2 regions of the Kribbella sp. NBC_01510 genome follow, and region 1 is predicted to be linked to the other one. Evidence: riboswitches for the same ligand, from Rfam matches in the RefSeq annotation. Region 1 holds a riboswitch; the other holds the start of a gene.

Region 1 (8,657 bases):
CGCCGGACCTCACCCTGGAGGGCATCCGCAGCCGCTGCCTCCAGCCCCTTCCCGGCGACCCGGAACAGCACCGTGGTCAGGGTCACCGGCGCCAGCAGCTCAAGGTTGCTGTCGGCAACGACCCGGGCCGCGGCGGCGTGCGCGAGCTCGTGGCAGGTGTCGAGCATTGTGCCCAGTCCGGCCCGCCCGTACGCCGTCAGCGTGGTGGCGACTTTCACCGCATCCGGACGGCGGGTGGTCTGCAGGCTGCGGCCGAGCAAACCGTCCAGCCCGGAGTCGATGTCGTCGGCCGGGTTCAGGTAGTCGACCGAGCGGCCGAGAGCGGAGAAGCGATTCCGGTCGGCCACCAGCAGCACGCTGGTCGCGGCCGGCTGCCAGCCGATCTTGTGCAGGTCGAGCGTGACGGAGTCCGCCTGCGACAGGTCAGCCAGCAAGGGTGCAAGCCGCTCGGAGAACAGCGCGCCGAACCCGTACGCCGCGTCCACGTGCACCCAGACGCCGTACCGCCGGGCCAGTTCCGCGATCGGCGCGATCGGGTCGACCGAGCCGAAGTCCGTCGTACCGGCGGTCGCGATCACCGCGATCGGCGTCCGGCCGGGCTTGGCCAACTCGGCCGCGAGTACGTCGGTGCGCATCCGGAACTCCTCGTCGGAGGCGATCGTGATCGCGGCCTCCTCCCCGAGCCCGAGCGCGGCACAAGCTCGCTGAACCGAGAAGTGGGCGAGCTCGGAGCAGCACACGACCGGGTGATCCAGTCCCCGCAGGCCGTTCCGCCGTACGTCGAGGCCGACCGTAGTGGCAGCGTTGTCACGGGCGATCAGTACGGCGAGCAGGTTGGAGATCGACCCGCCGGGTGTCAGGACGCCGTCCGCTTCCGGACCGAACCCGGCCAGGCCGGCGAGCGCCTTCACCACCCACTGCTCGATCGCGAGCGTCGCGGGACCGGAGTCGTAGGTGTCCATCGAGGCGTTGCTCGCCGACGCCAGCGCGTCCGCGTCGACCGCGACCTGCAGCACCGGCGGCTGCAGGTGCGCCGCCGCGTGCGGGTGGCTCAGGTCGATCCCGTTCTCCTCGAGCAGTCCCACGATCAGGTCGAGCGCCGCGGACTCACCGACGCCGGTCGACGGGACCCGCGGCTCGCCGAGGACTTCCGCCGTACGCCGCAGCACCTCGGCCGGCGAGCCGTGCGGCAACGGCCCCCGGTCGCGATCGGACACCGTCGAAGCGAGCGGCCACGCGGAGGCGAACGGGTTGCGCACAGGCGAGAGCAACGCGGTCAGACGCGCAGGATGCGGCACCAGATCTCCCGGGAAGTTGTCGAGTAAGGTAACCCTTACTAAGGCAGGCCTAACTTTTGTCCCGAGTCACTCATCGTGTCAACTCGGCCACCCGCGGAGTGGCGAGCCTCTCACCCGTTCAGGCCTGGTTCAGCCCACCCGACGCAGGCTGAGCCGTGGACGAAAGGAGCACAGCTCATGATCGGCTGGACGAAAACCGGGGTCTTGCTCGCAGTCACCGCACTGCTTGCCGGTGCCACTCCCCTCACAAGCTCCGCGCACGCGGAGCACCACCACCCGTCGGCGTGCCCGCTACCGGTGTTCGGACCAGGCAGCCGGTACCACCCCGAGATCGACCCCGGCGACTTCTCCCCGAACGTGACCAACCCGTGGTTCCCGCTCAAACCCGGACGCACGCTGGTCTCGACCGGCGTCAAGGATGGCGAGAAGGCTCTCGATCTGTTCGCCGCAACGTCCCGGACCAGAGTGATCGCGGGAGTCCGGACCCGCGTCGTCGAGGATCGCCTCTACCTGAACAACGTCCTCGAGGAGCGCACCAGCGACTACTACGCGCAGGACCGCTGCGGCAACGTCTGGTATTTCGGCGAGGACACCGCCGAACTGGACAGCCGCGGCCGCGTCGTCAGCCGTGAAGGCAGCTTCCACGCGGGCATCGACGGCGCCCAACCCGGCGTCTTCATGCAGGCCCACCCTCAACTCGGCCGCAAGTTCCGCCAGGAGTGGTACGCCGGCCACGCCGAAGACGTCTTCTGGCTCATCGCCCGCAACACCACGGTGACCGTCCCCCGCGGCACCTTCCACCACGCCCTCCGCACCGCCGAGACGACCGCCCTCGAACCAGACGTCCTCGACAACAAGTACTACGTCAAAGACATCGGCCAGGTCGCCGAACTGTCCGTCCGAGGCCCGACAGAACAACTACGCCTGGTGGAGATCATCTCCTAGGCCGTACGGCGTTCTGGTGAGGACAAACGTGGCGACATTGAGGTGGGTGATGCGGCTGCCTTCGCGGATGACGTGGAGTTTTTCGCCGGCCAGATAGCCGTCGCGGCCCTGGTAGAGGTCGGGGCCCAGTGGGGAGAAGCGGGTGGTGAGGCCACCGGAGAGTTGGAGGATGCCGGCGGAGACGGACATGGTGACGGGCGTGTTGCCCCAGTACCAGTTGCCGAGGAGGTCCGCGCCCTGGGCGAGTGGGGGCTCGGGGAGCCACTCCAGCGGAAGGCTGGGCTCGTAGGTGACCAGCGTCCCGATCAATTCGGGTGGGAGCGAGGCAACGCGACCGAACGTCGCGTTCCCGAGGGTGACGGCGCCGACGCGGCGGACGCGGTCGACGAACAGGCCGGCCAGGAAGCCGGGCATCGAGCCGGTGTGGCCGACCAGCAGATGCGGGTTGTCGGCGATCAGGCGCAGGCCCAGGCCGTACGACGCGGTCAGGCCTTCCCGTGGATCCGCGGCGACCGGCGCCGCCATCTCGTCGACCGTGTCCCGATTCAGCACCTCGTAGAGCGGATCGATCCAGAAGTTCGCGTATGTCGCCAGATCCTCGATCGTGCTCCACAACTGCCCGGCCGGCGCCATCGCACCCGCGTCGTACGCCGGCTCGTCCATCAACTGACCGCTGAACGGGTGCACGGAGAACCCTTGCGCGGACGAGCCCGTCGGGAAGTACGTCGTACGACGCATCTCCAGCGGATCGAGGATGCGCTCCTGCACGAGGTCGAACCAGGCGGCGTTCCGCAATCGCGCGACGATCTCGCCGAGAAGTCCGTAGCCGAGGTTCGAGTAGTGGTGCCGGCGGTCGGCCGGGCCGACCGCCTGGGACTCGTCCATCGCCGCGGTCAACTGGTCGAACGTGACGCCCGGGTTCCGCTCCCACCACGGCCCCTCGGGCTCGGCGTTCATCCCACCGCTGTGCGCGAGCAGCTGCCGGACCGTCCGATCACCGAACGCGATCCCCGGCAGATGCTTGCCCACGGCATCGTTCAGCGAGAGCAGCCCGTCGTCCCGGCACTGCATCACCAGAACAGCCGTCAGCGTCTTCGTGATCGAGCCGATCCGGTACTGCACGTCCGGCCCCGGCACACCACCGTCCGCGGTGGCGAACTGCCCCCGCGACCCGGTCCACACCAGCGAACCGTCCCGGACCACTCCGGCATTGATCGAAGGCAACTTCCATTCGCTCTGCGCTGTCGCGATCTCGGCGTACAGAGCAGCGGCAGTGTCAGGACGAACAGAAGTCACTCAGCGGCCTCCACCAGCGAGCAGGTCGATCAACACCTCGCCATACTAGTGCCGCATCAAAGCAAGGTCGGGGAGGTAGTCCGGCGTCACCACCATCCCGAAGCCGGCCCGGCGGCCAGGTTCTGGGTTCACCCCTGACCTGGTCCCTCCACCCCAGGTATGCGGTAGGTAGAAGGGTGCAGCTGCGAGGTTCTCCCCCGAAATTGCCCCGGGCGGAAGCCAAGTGCGGTAACGGTCGCAGGAGAAGTTCGTGATCGAGTGCAGACTGTTGTGACTGATGACTTGGGAGCCGTGATGGATACCTGGTTCGAGAGCGACGCGGGCGTGGCGCTGGCATTTGTCAGGGAACGACTGAACGCGGACTTCGACGGCACCGGCCTGCCGGAGATCGACTTCCGTATCGACTCGGGCACCTGCACCGGGCGATCGAGGCGGCAGCACTGCGGATCCGGTAGCCCGGCAGACATGTCGCGACCTCGCGCGCACATCTGCCGGGGTTGTCGAACGCCTACTCGAACGCCTCCGGGGCTGGGCAGGAGCAGATGAGGTTGCGGTCGCCGTAGGCGCCGTCGATGCGGCGGACGGGGGGCCAGTACTTCGAGGCGCGGTCGACGGAGCGGGGGAACGCGGCCTCCTCGCGAGTGTAGGCGTGCTCCCACTTGTCGTTGATGACCGACTCGGCGGTGTGCGGCGCGTTCACCAGCGGGTTGTCGCCGGCCGGCCACTCCCCCGCGGCGACCCGGTCGATCTCGTGCCGGATCGCGATCATCGCGTCGCAGAACCGGTCCAGCTCGCCGAGGTCCTCGGACTCGGTCGGCTCGACCATCAGCGTGCCCGCGACCGGGAACGACATGGTCGGCGCGTGGAAGCCGTAGTCGATCAGCCGCTTCGCGACGTCGTCGACGCTGATCCCGGTCTCCTTGGTCATCGGCCGCAGGTCCAGGATGCACTCGTGCGCGACCAGGTCGTTCTCGCCGGTGTAGAGCACCGGGAAGGCACCCTCGAGCCGCTTCGCCACGTAGTTCGCGGTCAGTACGGCGGCCTTCGTGGCAGCCGTCAGACCCTCGGCACCCATCATCCGGATGTACGCCCACGAGATCGCGAGCACACCCGCCGAACCGAACGGCGCCGCGCTGATCGGGCCGACCCCGGACTCCGGACCGGCCTGGTCCAGCAGCGGGTGGTTCGGCAGGTACGGCGCCAGGTGCGCGGCGACCGCCACCGGGCCGACACCCGGACCACCGCCGCCATGCGGGATGCAGAACGTCTTGTGCAGGTTCAAGTGGCTGACGTCGCCGCCGAACTCACCGGGCTTGGCGAGACCGAGCAATGCGTTCAGGTTTGCGCCGTCGACGTACACCTGGCCGCCGTGCTCGTGGACGATCCGGCAGACCTCGGTGACGCTCTCCTCGTACACGCCGTGCGTGGACGGGTAGGTGATCATGATCGCCGCCAGCTTGGCCGCGTGCTCAGAAGCCTTCGCCCGCAGGTCGTCCAGGTCGATCGTGCCGTCGTCGTTGCCCTTGACAACGACCACCTTCATGCCGGCCATCACCGCGGAGGCGGCGTTGGTGCCGTGCGCGCTGGCCGGGATCAGGCACACGGTGCGATCGAGATCGCCCCGCCCGTGGTGGTACCCGCGGATCGCGAGCAGCCCCGCCAGCTCACCCTGCGAGCCCGCGTTCGGCTGGATCGAGACCTTCGCGTACCCGGTCACCTCGGCCAGCCAGCGCTCCAGCTGACCGATCAGCACCGCGTACCCGGCCGCGTCCTCGATCGGCGCGAACGGATGCAGGTCGGCGAACTCCGGCCAGGTGACCGGCTCCATCTCGGTGGTCGCGTTCAGCTTCATCGTGCAGGACCCGAGCGGGATCATCCCGCGGTCCAGCGCGTAGTCCTTGTCGGACAGCTTGCGCAGGTACCGCAGCATGGCGGTCTCGGACTGGTGCGTGTTGAACACCGGGTGCGTCAGGTAGTCCGTGGTCCGCGGCACGGCAACTGCGGCCGCGTCCAGCGAACCGTCGTACCGCACGCCGAAGGACTGGCAGACCCGGGTCAGCGTGGCGACGTCGGTCTTCTCGTCGCAGGAGATGCCGACGTGGTCCGCGTCGACCAGCCGGAGCCAGATGCCGTTCTGCCGGGCGGCGTCGACCACATCCGCGGCCTGACCGGGGACCCGGGCGAGCACGGTGTCGAAGAAGTCGTCGTGCACGACCTCCACACCACCCGCACGCAACGACGCGGCCAACCGGCCGGCGTAGTCGTGGACGCGCTCCGCGATCGCCTTCAGACCGTCCGGCCCGTGGTAGACGGCGTACATCGACGCGACCACGGCCAGCAGGACCTGCGCCGTACAGATGTTGGAGGTCGCCTTCTCACGGCGGATGTGCTGCTCGCGAGTCTGCAGTGCCAGCCGGTACGCCGGTGCGCCGTCAGAGTCGACGGAGACACCGACGAGACGGCCGGGCAACGACCGCTCGAGGCCGGACCGGACGGACATGAAACCGGCGTGCGGACCGCCGTAGAACAGTGGTACGCCGAAGCGCTGCGAGGATCCGATCACGATGTCGGCGCCGGCCTCACCCGGTGCCTCGAGCAACGTCAGCGCGAGCAGGTCGGAGGCGACCGCGACCAGCGTGTCGCGCTCGTGCGCGGCAGCGATCAGCGGCTTCAGGTCGCGGACGACACCGCCGGAGCCCGGGTACTGCACCAGGAAGCCGAAGAAGTCACCGTCCGGCAGACCGTCGGTGGTGTCGGCGACCACGACCTCGATGCCGAGCGCCGCGGCCCGGGTCCGCACCACGGCGATGGTCTGGGCGAAGCAGTCGGCGTCGACCAGGAAGCGGTCGGACTTGCTCTTCTTGTTCGACCGGTGGGCCAGCGTCATCGCCTCGGCGGCCGCGGTGCCCTCGTCCAGCAGCGACGCGTTCGCGGTTGGCAGTCCGGTCAGGTCGGACACGACGGTCTGGAAGTTCAGCAGCGCCTCGAGCCGGCCCTGGGAGATCTCCGGCTGGTACGGCGTGTAGGCCGTGTACCAGGCCGGGTTCTCGACCAGGCGCCGGACGATGACCGACGGGGTGAAGGTGCCGTAGTACCCCTGGCCGATCATCGAGGTGGCGACGGTGTTGCGGGCCGCCAGCTGGCGGAGCTCGGTCAGCGCGTCGACCTCGGAGGCCGGCTCGGGCAGCCGGAGCGCCTCGGCTGACCGGATCGACGCCGGCACCGCGGCATCCACCAGCGCGTCGACGTCGTCGTACCCGAGGAGTTGGACCATGCGGGCGATCTCGTCCGGACGCGGCCCGATGTGCCGGTCGGCGAACGTCGCCGAGAGTTGGGGTGAGTTGTTCATCTAGAGGCTCCGTTGCTGACAGTGCTTCCGGTCGCCTCCCCCTCTGTCACGCCCAGCTCACGCAGGGGCGCTCCAGAGTCGCCTGTGGCACTCGGTCCATGGGCCTGAGAGGTTCCGGGGAGGAATTGCCCCTTCGGCGCCCGGTTGCACGGGTCTCTCCCGAGTGCTGTGTACGGCTGAACCGAGGCTACCAGGAATCCTCGAACAGTTCGGGCAGGAGCCGTCGTGCGGCCGGCCGGCCGGACTGGAACTCCCCCGCCGTGCCGTGCGCGTAGAGGCGCACGGGATGAGACAGGTCAGCCGGTCATGCGAGCCCGGCGGCGGGCCGCGAGCTCGTCGTTGGCGTGGCTGTCGCCGTCGTCGTGACCGTCGGCACGCTCGGTCGGCAGCTCGGACAGCGAACCCTCGACCTCACGCCAGACACCACCGAGGGCGATACCGAAGACGCCCTGACCGCCGGCGAGCAGATCGATCACCTCGTCCGGCGAGGTGCACATGTACACCGAGGCGCCGTCGCTCATCAGCGTGATCTGGGTCAGGTCGTCGATGCCGCGCTTGCTCAGGTGGGCGATCGCGGTCCGGATCTGCTGCAGTGAGATGCCGGCGTCGAGGAGCCGCTTGATCACCTTCAGCAACAGGACGTCACGGAAGCCGTAGAGCCGTTGCGTGCCGGAGCCGGTCGCCGGGCGGACGGACGGGGAGACCAGGCCGGTGCGGGCCCAGTAGTCGAGCTGACGGTAGGTGATCCCGGCCGCGGCGCATGCCGTCGGACCGCGGAACCCGACATCCTCCGGCATCGGCCGCAGGTCGTCGTCGAAGAGCAGACCCTGGACGCCGGCGGCAGCGGCCGCCTCGGCGTGTGCGTCGGACGTCGACTGCGCCGTCAGATCCGTGTCGCCGGTGCGTGTCACGCCTGAGCCTCCCTGGGTACCGACTGGAACGGGTCACATCCGTGGAGTGACAACACCCCACGACTCCTTCAAGGTAAGCCGCCGACCAGGGAGGGTCAACGACAACCGCACCGAGCCGGGAGCGTGTCGCGGCCGTCGTACGAATCGTTACCTATCTGGTCTTGTACCACCGCAGTGAACTGAACTGGTCAACTCTTGTCGAAATCCTCGGGTGTCACCTGGTCGAGGAACTCGCGGAAGCGCTCGACCTCCTCTTCCTCCACCACCTCGTCGGGATCGTCGGTCTCACTCTCCGGAACCGGGATGCCGGCCTCGGCCAGGATCTCCTCGGTGCAGAACACCGGGGTCCCGGTGCGCAGCGCCAGCGCGATCGAGTCCGACGGTCGCGCCGAGATCTCGGTCTTGTCGTCGAACACCAGGATCGCCTCGAAGATGCCGTCGGTCAGGTTCACGATCCGGACCTGGCTGAGGGTGTGCCCGAGCACCCGGATGGTCTCCGCGAACAGGTCGTGCGTCAGCGGCCGCGGCGGCTCCATCCCCTGCTGGGCGAAAGCGATCGCACTCGCCTCGGCCGCGCCGATCCAGATCGGCAGGTACCGCTCCCCGCCAACCTCTCGCAGCAGCACGATCGGCTGACTCGAGGGCATCTCCACCCGGACTCCGACCACGTCGACTTCGCGCACCCCTTCAGCCTACTCCGCAGGGAAGCCCCGGGTAGGCCCGCGGGGTGCCCCGGTTACCTGGGCAGGCGGGAACGGACCAGCGCCGCGTGCAGGCGGACGGCGAGCGCGGCCAGTTCCTCGGTCTGTTCGGTACGGCGGGGGCCGGTCACCTGCTCGATCAGGCCGGCCTCCCGAT
Region 2 (8,657 bases), 4.5 Mb from region 1:
GTGGTGGTGGGACCGACTCTATGGATTGTTCAACAATCCTGCAAGAGGGTTGTTCCACCAAGCTTTCACCGATCGGCCGGATTGCGGGATGATGCGGAGATGAGCACGGGTGAGGCCGACGACACACCCCGGCAGGCGTGGTTGCGGTCGGTTGCCGCTGATGTCGCGCGGCTGGACCGCAGCAGTTCGGCCGAGCGGGCCGCAGACATCCTGCGCCGCAGCATCACCGAAGGTGCACTGCCCCCGGGCGCCCAACTGTCCGAGATGGAGCTGACCGCGGTGCTGGAGGTCAGCCGCAATACGTTGCGCGAAGCCTTCCGGCTGCTCACCCACGAGGGGCTGCTGGTCTACAAGCTGCATCGCGGCGTGTTCGTCCCGGAGCTCGACGAGCGGGACGTGGTCGACCTGTACCGGCTCCGCCGGGTGCTCGAGGTCGACGTCGTGCGGGGTCTGGCCGAGCGCGAGCCGGAGCTGCCGGCGAGCCGGCTCGAGCCGTTGCAGGACGATGTCGAGGCCGCCGAGGCGGCCGCGCTCGCGGATCGCTGGCCGGCCGTCGGTACGGCGAACATGCGGTTCCACGAGCACCTGATCGGTCTGGCCGACAGCGCCCGGATGGATGCGATGACCGGGCGGCTGCTGGCCGAGTTGCGGCTTGTCTTCCAAGTGATCGCGGCCCCGCGTGAGCTGCACCGGCCGTACATCACGCGAAACCGTGAGCTGCTCGAGCTGCTCGAGGCGCGTAAATACGACGAGGCGGCGGCTGACCTGCATCAGTACCTGCTCGACTCCGAGCACGGTCTGCTGGAGGCGTTCCGGGCCCGTTGAACCACGAGATTCGATAAGGGCTTGCGCGCCCCCGCGCAGACCTGAGTTGATGAACTCTGACCGTCAGCTGCAAAGGGGAGCTCAGCTCATGACCGAAGACGACCGGACCGATCCGACCCCGAAGTCCTACCGCCCGATCGACGCCAAGGGATTCCGGGACTTCGTCTCGCGGGGCTGGGGCCCGGTGGACCGGTCGGTGACGGTGCCGGAGGGGCTGGCCGAGGCTGCGGCCGCGCACCGGCGGAAGCTCTCCGCCGCGCTGCCGGGCCGGCGGATCGCGCTCGCGGCCGGCCGGGCGCCGGTGCGCTCGAACGACACCGACTACCAGTTCCGCGCCGACAGCGACTTCGTCTGGCTGACCGGTTGCCAGGCGGAGGGCGCCGTACTGGTGCTGTCGGCGGACGGTGAGGCGACGCTGTACCTGCGGGAGACCGCCGGTCCGGACGAGGCGGACTTCTTCGCCAACGCGCGGGACGGCGAGCTGTGGATCGGCCCGGTGCCGGGGCTGAAGGACTGGTCGGACGCGCTGCAGATCGCCTGCCGTCCGATCGAGGAACTGCCGGCGGCCGTGCGCGGCGCGGTGCCGTTCATGCTGTCGACGCCCGGTGTCGAGCCGATGCTGGACGCGCTGGTCCGGACCTCTCCGACGGACGGCAACTCGCTGCGCCAGACGCTGGCCGAGCTGCGCCGGATCAAGGACGACTGGGAGCTGGACCAGCTGCGCGAGGCGGTCGCGGCCAGCGTGCTCGCGTTCGGCGATGTGGCCCGGGAGCTGCCCGAGGCCATCCGGGGTGGCGGCGAGCGGTGGCTGCAGGGCACCTTCGACCGGCGTGCGCGGACCGCGGGCAACGGCGTCGGGTACGCCTCGATCGTTGCTGCCGGCCACCACGCGCCGGTGCTGCACTGGGTCCGCAACGACGGCCCGGTGAACGAGGGCGACGTGATCCTGCTGGACGCCGGGGTCGAGACCCGCACGCTCTACACCGCCGACGTGACCCGGACCTTCCCGGCCACCGGTGAGTACACCGCGGCCCAGCGGCAGGTGCACGACCTGGTGCACAAGGCGCAGTTGGCGTCCCTCGATGCCGTCAAGGTGGGAGCGCCGTACCGGGCCTTCCAGTACGAGGCGCTGCGGGTGCTGGCCGAGGGCCTGCGGGACTGGGGTCTGCTCGACGTGTCGATGGACGAGCTGCTCGGCCCGGACGGACAGCAGCACCGGCGGTACATCGTCTGCGGGACCGGGCACTACATCGGCCTCGACGTGCACGACTGCGACGCGTCCCGGCCGGAGGCGTACTTCGCCGGCGACATCGAGGCCGGGATGGCGCTCGCCGTCGAGCCGGGGCTGTACTTCCACCCGAACGACGAGACCGTGCCGCCGGAGCTGCGCGGGATCGGCATCCGGATCGAGGACAACGTCGTGGTGCATGCCGACCGGCTCGAGATCCTCACCCAGGACCTGCCGATCACCACCGACGGACTGGAGCAATGGACCCAGTCGCAGCTCAACGCTCGGTGACAGGCCGTCTACGCAAAATTAATCGTCACAAGCAGTAACATTCGCCCCGCCGCCGACGATGTATCGAGCGGGGGAGGGTCGAACTCGGCAGGGCGCGTGGCAGTGGGGGGCCGCGTACCACGCGCCCAGCCGAGCCGGCCCCGACTGGGGCCAGGGGGGACCCAGGATCCCTGGGCACGGGGAGTAGTCATCATGAATCTGCGAGTGCGAGTAGTCCACTACGGAGATCAGCACTGGTACGCCGACATCGACGATGCCGACGATCCGCAGCCCGACGACCCGTTCTGGTACGTCGACCACTGCCGATCGCAGATGCAGGCACTCGAGAGCGCCTGCGCCGAACTCCGTCTGCTGGCGGGCCGCCTGGTCCGCGGCGACCATCTCGACCGCGTTTTCGACGTGGCCGGCGTCCCGGTCTGAGGGACCACACGGACACCGGGGCCGGTGCTGGTTGGGAGGCGCCGGCCCCGGATCTCTCTCAGCCCACCGGTGGTACCGCTGCGCAGCTGGTGCCGCGTTCCGGCACCTGACGCGAGACCAGATAGGCGTCGATCGTCGTCTGCATGCAGGGGCTCGAGTTGTAGCTGCCGTGCCCCCAGCCCTCGTAGGTGAGCAGTACGCCGTACCTGCCGAGCTGGCGTTCGACGCTCCGGGCCCACTCGTAGCCGGTGGCCGGGTCATGCATCGCGTTCGCTAGCAGGACTGGAGTGGTCAGACCGTGGACCTTCAGCCGGTGCTGCGGGTTGGCGGCCGGCGGCTGCCCGAGGCAGATCGACACCGCCATCAGCTGGCCGGGGTAGCGCATGTCGGGGTTGTTCCTGGCCAGCCGGTCGAGATGGCCGGCGTACTCCCGGTAGTTGCGGACACCGAGGTTCCAGTCCTGGCAGAACACCGCCAGCGGATACGACGCGAGTCCGGGCGGGACCGGCGCCTGCCCGGTCGGCGGCGTACTCGCGTCGAGTTGCTGCAACGTCTCGGCAAGCGCGACCCACTCCGGGTCGTAGAGCTTGCGGAACACGAAGAAGCTCAGGTTGAACGGTGTGATCGCGACGGTCGGGTGCTGCGGATCCGGCACCTCGCCGTGGTCGGCCCGGGCGAGCAGGTCCGCCCACAAGGTGTGGATATCGCGACCGTGCAATGCGCAGGTTGTTGCCGCGTCGCACCATTTCACGAACTCGGAGAACGAGTCCTGGGCCGCGGTCGCCTGGGCGTCGAGGAACTCCTTCGTCGGCGCGGCACTGTGGTCGCTCACGCTCTCGAGCACCATCGCGCGCACCCGGCCCGGGTACGTCTCGGCGTACTGGCCGCCGAGCACCGTTCCGTACGAGCTGCCGTGGAAGGAGATCGTCGACTCGCCGATCGCCCGGCGGATCGCGTCGACGTCGTGGACCGTCTGCCAGGTGTCGAGGTGGTCGTACACCGGCCCGGTGTGGTCGCGGCAGTCGGTCGCGAGTTGCTGGTTGTAGCGAATGGTCGCGCGGAACTCGGCCGCACTTTTGATGATCGGTGACGGCTGCTTGACCAGCAGCGCGGCCGTGCACTTCACCGGGTTGCTGCGGGCGACACCCCGCGGGTCGAAGCTCACGATGTCGAACTGGTCCTGCAGGTTCTGACTGAACCGGGACATCCCGGTCTTGACCCGGTCGACGCCCGAGTCGCCGGGACCGCCCGGGCCCCACATCAGCACGCCGACGCGGTCGGCCGGCGACTTCGCCGTACGACGGGCGATCGCGAGGCCGAAGGTGGGGCCGTCGGGATCGTGCCAGTCGACCGGCACCTGCAGGGTCGCGCACTGCGATCCCTTCACCTCCTCCGGATCATCCTTGCCCTCGGGCTTGCAGTCGGACCACTGCACGGTCACTTGCCTGGGTACGGCGGCCGGCGCCGGTACTGCGGTGAGGCCGGCCGCAGCGAATCCCAGGACCACACCCCACGCGGTGGTCCTGAGAACTCGTCGGGACTTCATCAGCGAATCTCCTGTCTGGGGACTCCCTCGATCCTCAGCAACCGCTTGCCTCACCACATCCGGGACAAGCCCTCGCCAGACCCCGGCCGGCCCTTGGGGGACTCGTTGGGGTCGGTCGCTGATGGTGCGGATCGGCCGGATTGACGTTGCCGGTGGGAGCGCCGTACCGTCCAGATCGTCAGTCAATTCAACAGCCGCATGAACCCGTGCGGGAGAGACCCGGGCGTGACCCGGGCGCCGTAGGAGCAACTCTCCCCAAGAATCTCTCAGGCACCTTCACCGCGCGGGCGAGGCACCTCTGGAGGACTTCCGGTCCAACAGAGTGGGGAGGACACCAAACGGTCAACGGCGACCGGAAGGAACCTCCACACGATGGCGATCAGCGTCTTCGATCTGTTCAGCATCGGGATCGGCCCGTCGAGCTCCCACACGGTGGGGCCGATGCGCGCCGCCCGCACCTTCGCACTCGGCCTGGCCGACGCCGGCCTGCTGGCCGCGACGGCGAGGGTCGAAGCGCAACTCTTCGGTTCGCTCGGTGCGACCGGGCACGGCCACGGCAGCAACAAGGCGGTCCTGCTCGGGCTCGAGGGCGAGGACCCCGAAACCGTCGTCACCCATTCCGTCGACGCCCGGGTCGAGACGATCCGCGAGCGCGGTCGAGTACTGCTGGCCGGCACGCACGAGATCGCGTTCGACGAGAACACCGACCTGATCATGCACCGGCGCAAGGCGCTGCCCTACCACCCGAACGGGATGAGTTTCGTGGCCCGCTCGGCGGACGGCGCCGTACTGCGGGAACGCACGTACTACTCGGTCGGCGGCGGATTCGTGGTCGACGAGAACGCGGCGGCCGGCGACCGGATCGTGCTGGACACGACCCCGCTGAAGTACCCGTTCACCACCGGTGCCGAGTTGCTCGACCGTTGTCGCGAGTCCCAGCTGTCGATGAGCGAGGTGATGCTCGCGAACGAGCTCGCCTGGCGGACCGAGGAGGAGATCCGGGCCGGGCTGCTGCACATCTGGCAGGTGATGCAGGACTGTGTCCGCGAAGGTTGCGAGACCGAGGGCATTCTGCCCGGCGGCCTGAAGGTGCCGCGCCGGGCACACTCGCTGCACCGTCGACTGAGCGCTGATCCCTGGTCGGTGGATCCGCTGAAGGTGATGGACTGGGTCAACCTGTTCGCCCTCGCGGTGAACGAGCAGAACGCGTCCGGCGGCCGGATCGTCACCGCGCCGACGAACGGTGCCGCCGGCATCATTCCCGCCGTACTGCACTACTACCGGCGGTTCGTGCCGGGGGCGACCGACGACGGTGCGGTCAGATTCCTGCTGACGGCCGGTGCGATCGGTGTGCTGTACAAGGAGAACGCGTCGATCTCCGGCGCCGAGGTCGGCTGCCAGGGCGAGGTCGGGTCGGCCTGCTCGATGGCGGCGGCCGGGTTGTGTGAGGTCCTCGGCGGTACGCCGGGGCAGGTCGAGAACGCGGCCGAGATCGCGATGGAACACAACCTCGGCCTGACCTGCGACCCGGTCGGCGGGCTGGTGCAGATCCCCTGCATCGAGCGGAACGCGATGGCGTCGGTGAAGGCGATCAATGCGGCCCGGATGGCGATGCACGGCGACGGCGTCCACGTCGTCACCCTCGACAAGGTGATCAAGACGATGCGCGAGACCGGCGCCGACATGAAGATCAAGTACAAGGAGACGTCCCGCGGCGGCCTCGCCGTCAACGTCATCGAGTGCTGATCACCAGGGCACGTTGCCGTCCAGGCTGAGGTACTGGCCGGTCGGGCCGTTCGGACCGATCGTGGCCAGGCGGACGATGATCTCCGCGCCCTTCCCGACGCTCTGCACGCCCCGGTGATTGTTGAAGTCGGTCGCGGTGAACCCAGGGTCGACCGTGTTGATCCGGAGCTCTGGTAGTTGCTGCGCGTACTGAACCGTGAGCATGTTGAGGGCCGCCTTGGACGATCCGTAACCCGCCGCGTATACCCAGACCTGTACGGCGGGAGGCCAGACCTCCGGATCGACGGCGGTGGCGATCGAGCCGAGTCCGCTGGACACGTTCACGACAACCGGGTTGTCGCTGCGGTCGAGCAGCGGCAGGAAGTGGTGCAGCATCCGGACCGGCCCGAACACGTTGACGTCGTACGTGATCCGCAGGTCGTCTGCCGTCAGCTCCCGGGCGGTGTGCCGCGGACCGAGGATGCCGGCGTTGTTGATGAGTACGTCGAGCCGGCCGGCCTCGGACTCGAGTTGCCGGGCCGCGGCTGCGACGGAGTCGTCGCTGGTGACATCCAAAGGGAGGTAGTGCGCGCCGAGGTCGGTCGCGGCCTGCTTGCCGCGCTCGGGATCCCGGGCGCCGAGGTACACGGTGTGTCCCGCCGCGACGAGGCGACGGGCGGTTTCGAAACCGAGGCCCTTGTTGCCCCCGGTGATGAGTGTCGTGGTCATGACTCCACCCTCGCGCTGCGGCGATCGGCCAGGTAGTGCCCGCGATGTCCTAGGGAATGGCAGTACCAGGCTGGTTAGGGGTGTGCGCGGAATACTGGGCGTATGGGTGAGCTCGGCCGGACACTGCACGCATGGCGCGATCGAGTGACCCCGGACGAGGCCGGGCTGCCGGCGGGCGAACGGCGGCGGGCACCTGGGCTGCGTCGCGAGGAGTTGGCGCAGCTCGCCGGACTGTCGGTGGACTACATCGTCAGGCTCGAGCAAGGCCGCTCGGACTCGCCGTCGGTGCAGGTGCTGACCGCGCTGTCCCGGGCGCTTCGGCTGTCCGATGCCGAGCGCAACCATTTGTTCGTACTCGCGGGGCAGGTGGAACCGTCCCCCGGCCGGATCTCGTCGTACATCCCGCCTGGGGTGCACCGGATGGTCGATCAGCTGGTGGGTGCGCCGCTCTGCGTGTGCGACGCGGCCTGGGGACTGATCACCTGGAATCCGCTCTTCGCGGCCCTGATCGGGGACCCGTCGGAGTGGCGGGGCCGCTGGCGCAACATCATCTGGCGGCACTACGCGGCGCCGGGCGAACGCGTGCTCCAGACACCCGAGCAGCGCCGAAGCTTCCAGATCGCGATGGTGACGGACCTGCGCGCCTCCCTGGCCCGCTATCCGCACGATCCGGAACTCAGGGCGCTGATCGACGAACTGCGCGCCGGGTACGACGAGTTCGCCCAGCTCTGGGATCAGCCCGTCGTCGGTTTCCATCAGACCGAGCAGAAGACCATCCGCCATCCCGGCCTCGGCACCCTCGTCATCGACTGCGACGTCCTCACCGTGCCGGGCAGTGACCTGCGCATCGTCGTCTACACGGCCGCGCCGAACAGCGAGGCCGCCGAGAAGCTGCGCCTGCTGTCGGTCATCGGCCTGCAAACCCTGAGCTGAATTCTGAACGCGCGAGTCCTGATAACGGACAGAGATGCTACGAGTACGCACCGGTTATCCAGCTGCCAAAAGGTTGCGATCTAGTGTGGAATTTCTTCCACGGTCTGTTTGAAGCGCTGGTTCAACCGCTACTCTGCGGAACCGTGAGACCGTTCCCTGCCACGGCACCCGGCCGCCCGCCCTGGCAGAACCCGCAGCGACTTCGACAGGTCGCCGCCGGCGCCGGCGTACTGCTGCTGCTGTACGTCGTCCTCTTCCTCACGGCGCTGGCCGGCGGCCCGCGGATCGGGGCCTCGTTCCTCCCGCTCCCGGGTGGTGGCCCCGACCCGGCCAACCCGGTTGCCGGCCTCGAACCCGGTCAGCCCAGCCAGAACGTCCCGGCGATCCCACGCGGCACCACGGCCACGCCGATCTCACCCGGCACCACCCCGCCCACGCCGTTGCCGACAGCAACGACTCCTGGAATCGGTGCGACCACCGCCCGCGTCCCCGGCGAGAACACCCCGTACCCGACGCCGGCCCCGGGCCGGCCGACCACGCAGATCGTCGACCGCTTCGAGCCGACCATCCCGGCCGCCACCAAGACGCCAGCCACGCGCCCCGCCGATCCGCCCGTCACCCAGCCCACCACGCAGCAGACCACCAGTAATCCGACTGCCCCACCCCCGACCAGCACCACCCCGAGCACCCCGCCGACAACCCCCGAAAACCCAGACCCGCCGGACTCACCGTCCCTAGGCGGCCTCCTCGGCGCCCTCCTCAACAAGCTCGGCTTGTAGCTCATGTACGTGTGTTAGGGTTGGTACATGTCGATGAAGCGCACAAACGTCTACGCCGATCCTGAGGATCTGGCGCTGATCAAGGATGCCGCCCGTCGACGGGGGATTCCGGAGGCGGAGATCATCCGTGAGGGCATCCACCTGGCAGCGATGGCGACCCGGGTCTGGGATGAACCGCTCG

What was found. A riboswitch is a leader RNA that binds a small molecule or an ion and turns the genes downstream of it on or off. The one in region 1 is predicted to bind glycine.
Region 2: another riboswitch for glycine. It lies ahead of OG558_RS08040 (L-serine ammonia-lyase); the one in region 1 lies ahead of gcvP (aminomethyl-transferring glycine dehydrogenase).

What each region holds. Positions count from the first base shown of each region.
Region 1 is NZ_CP109418.1:6,233,659-6,242,315, reverse strand. Features, by position in the region: gene OG558_RS30950 (pyridoxal phosphate-dependent decarboxylase family protein) at 1-1,298, opposite strand, end outside; gene OG558_RS30945 (hypothetical protein) at 1,476-2,243, shown strand; gene OG558_RS30940 (serine hydrolase domain-containing protein) at 2,217-3,539, opposite strand; gene gcvP (aminomethyl-transferring glycine dehydrogenase) at 4,048-6,888, opposite strand; glycine riboswitch at 6,971-7,060, opposite strand; gene OG558_RS30930 (MerR family transcriptional regulator) at 7,185-7,799, opposite strand; gene OG558_RS30925 (bifunctional nuclease family protein) at 7,988-8,482, opposite strand; gene OG558_RS30920 (MerR family transcriptional regulator) at 8,536-8,657, opposite strand, start outside.
Region 2 is NZ_CP109418.1:1,628,523-1,637,179, reverse strand. Features, by position in the region: gene OG558_RS08060 (GntR family transcriptional regulator) at 100-825, shown strand; gene OG558_RS08055 (aminopeptidase P family protein) at 914-2,344, shown strand; gene OG558_RS08050 (hypothetical protein) at 2,537-2,764, shown strand; gene OG558_RS08045 (alpha/beta hydrolase) at 2,823-4,310, opposite strand; glycine riboswitch at 4,510-4,602, shown strand; gene OG558_RS08040 (L-serine ammonia-lyase) at 4,683-6,056, shown strand; gene OG558_RS08035 (SDR family oxidoreductase) at 6,057-6,764, opposite strand; gene OG558_RS08030 (helix-turn-helix transcriptional regulator) at 6,867-7,697, shown strand; gene OG558_RS08025 (hypothetical protein) at 7,841-8,476, shown strand; gene OG558_RS08020 (CopG family transcriptional regulator) at 8,504-8,657, shown strand, end outside.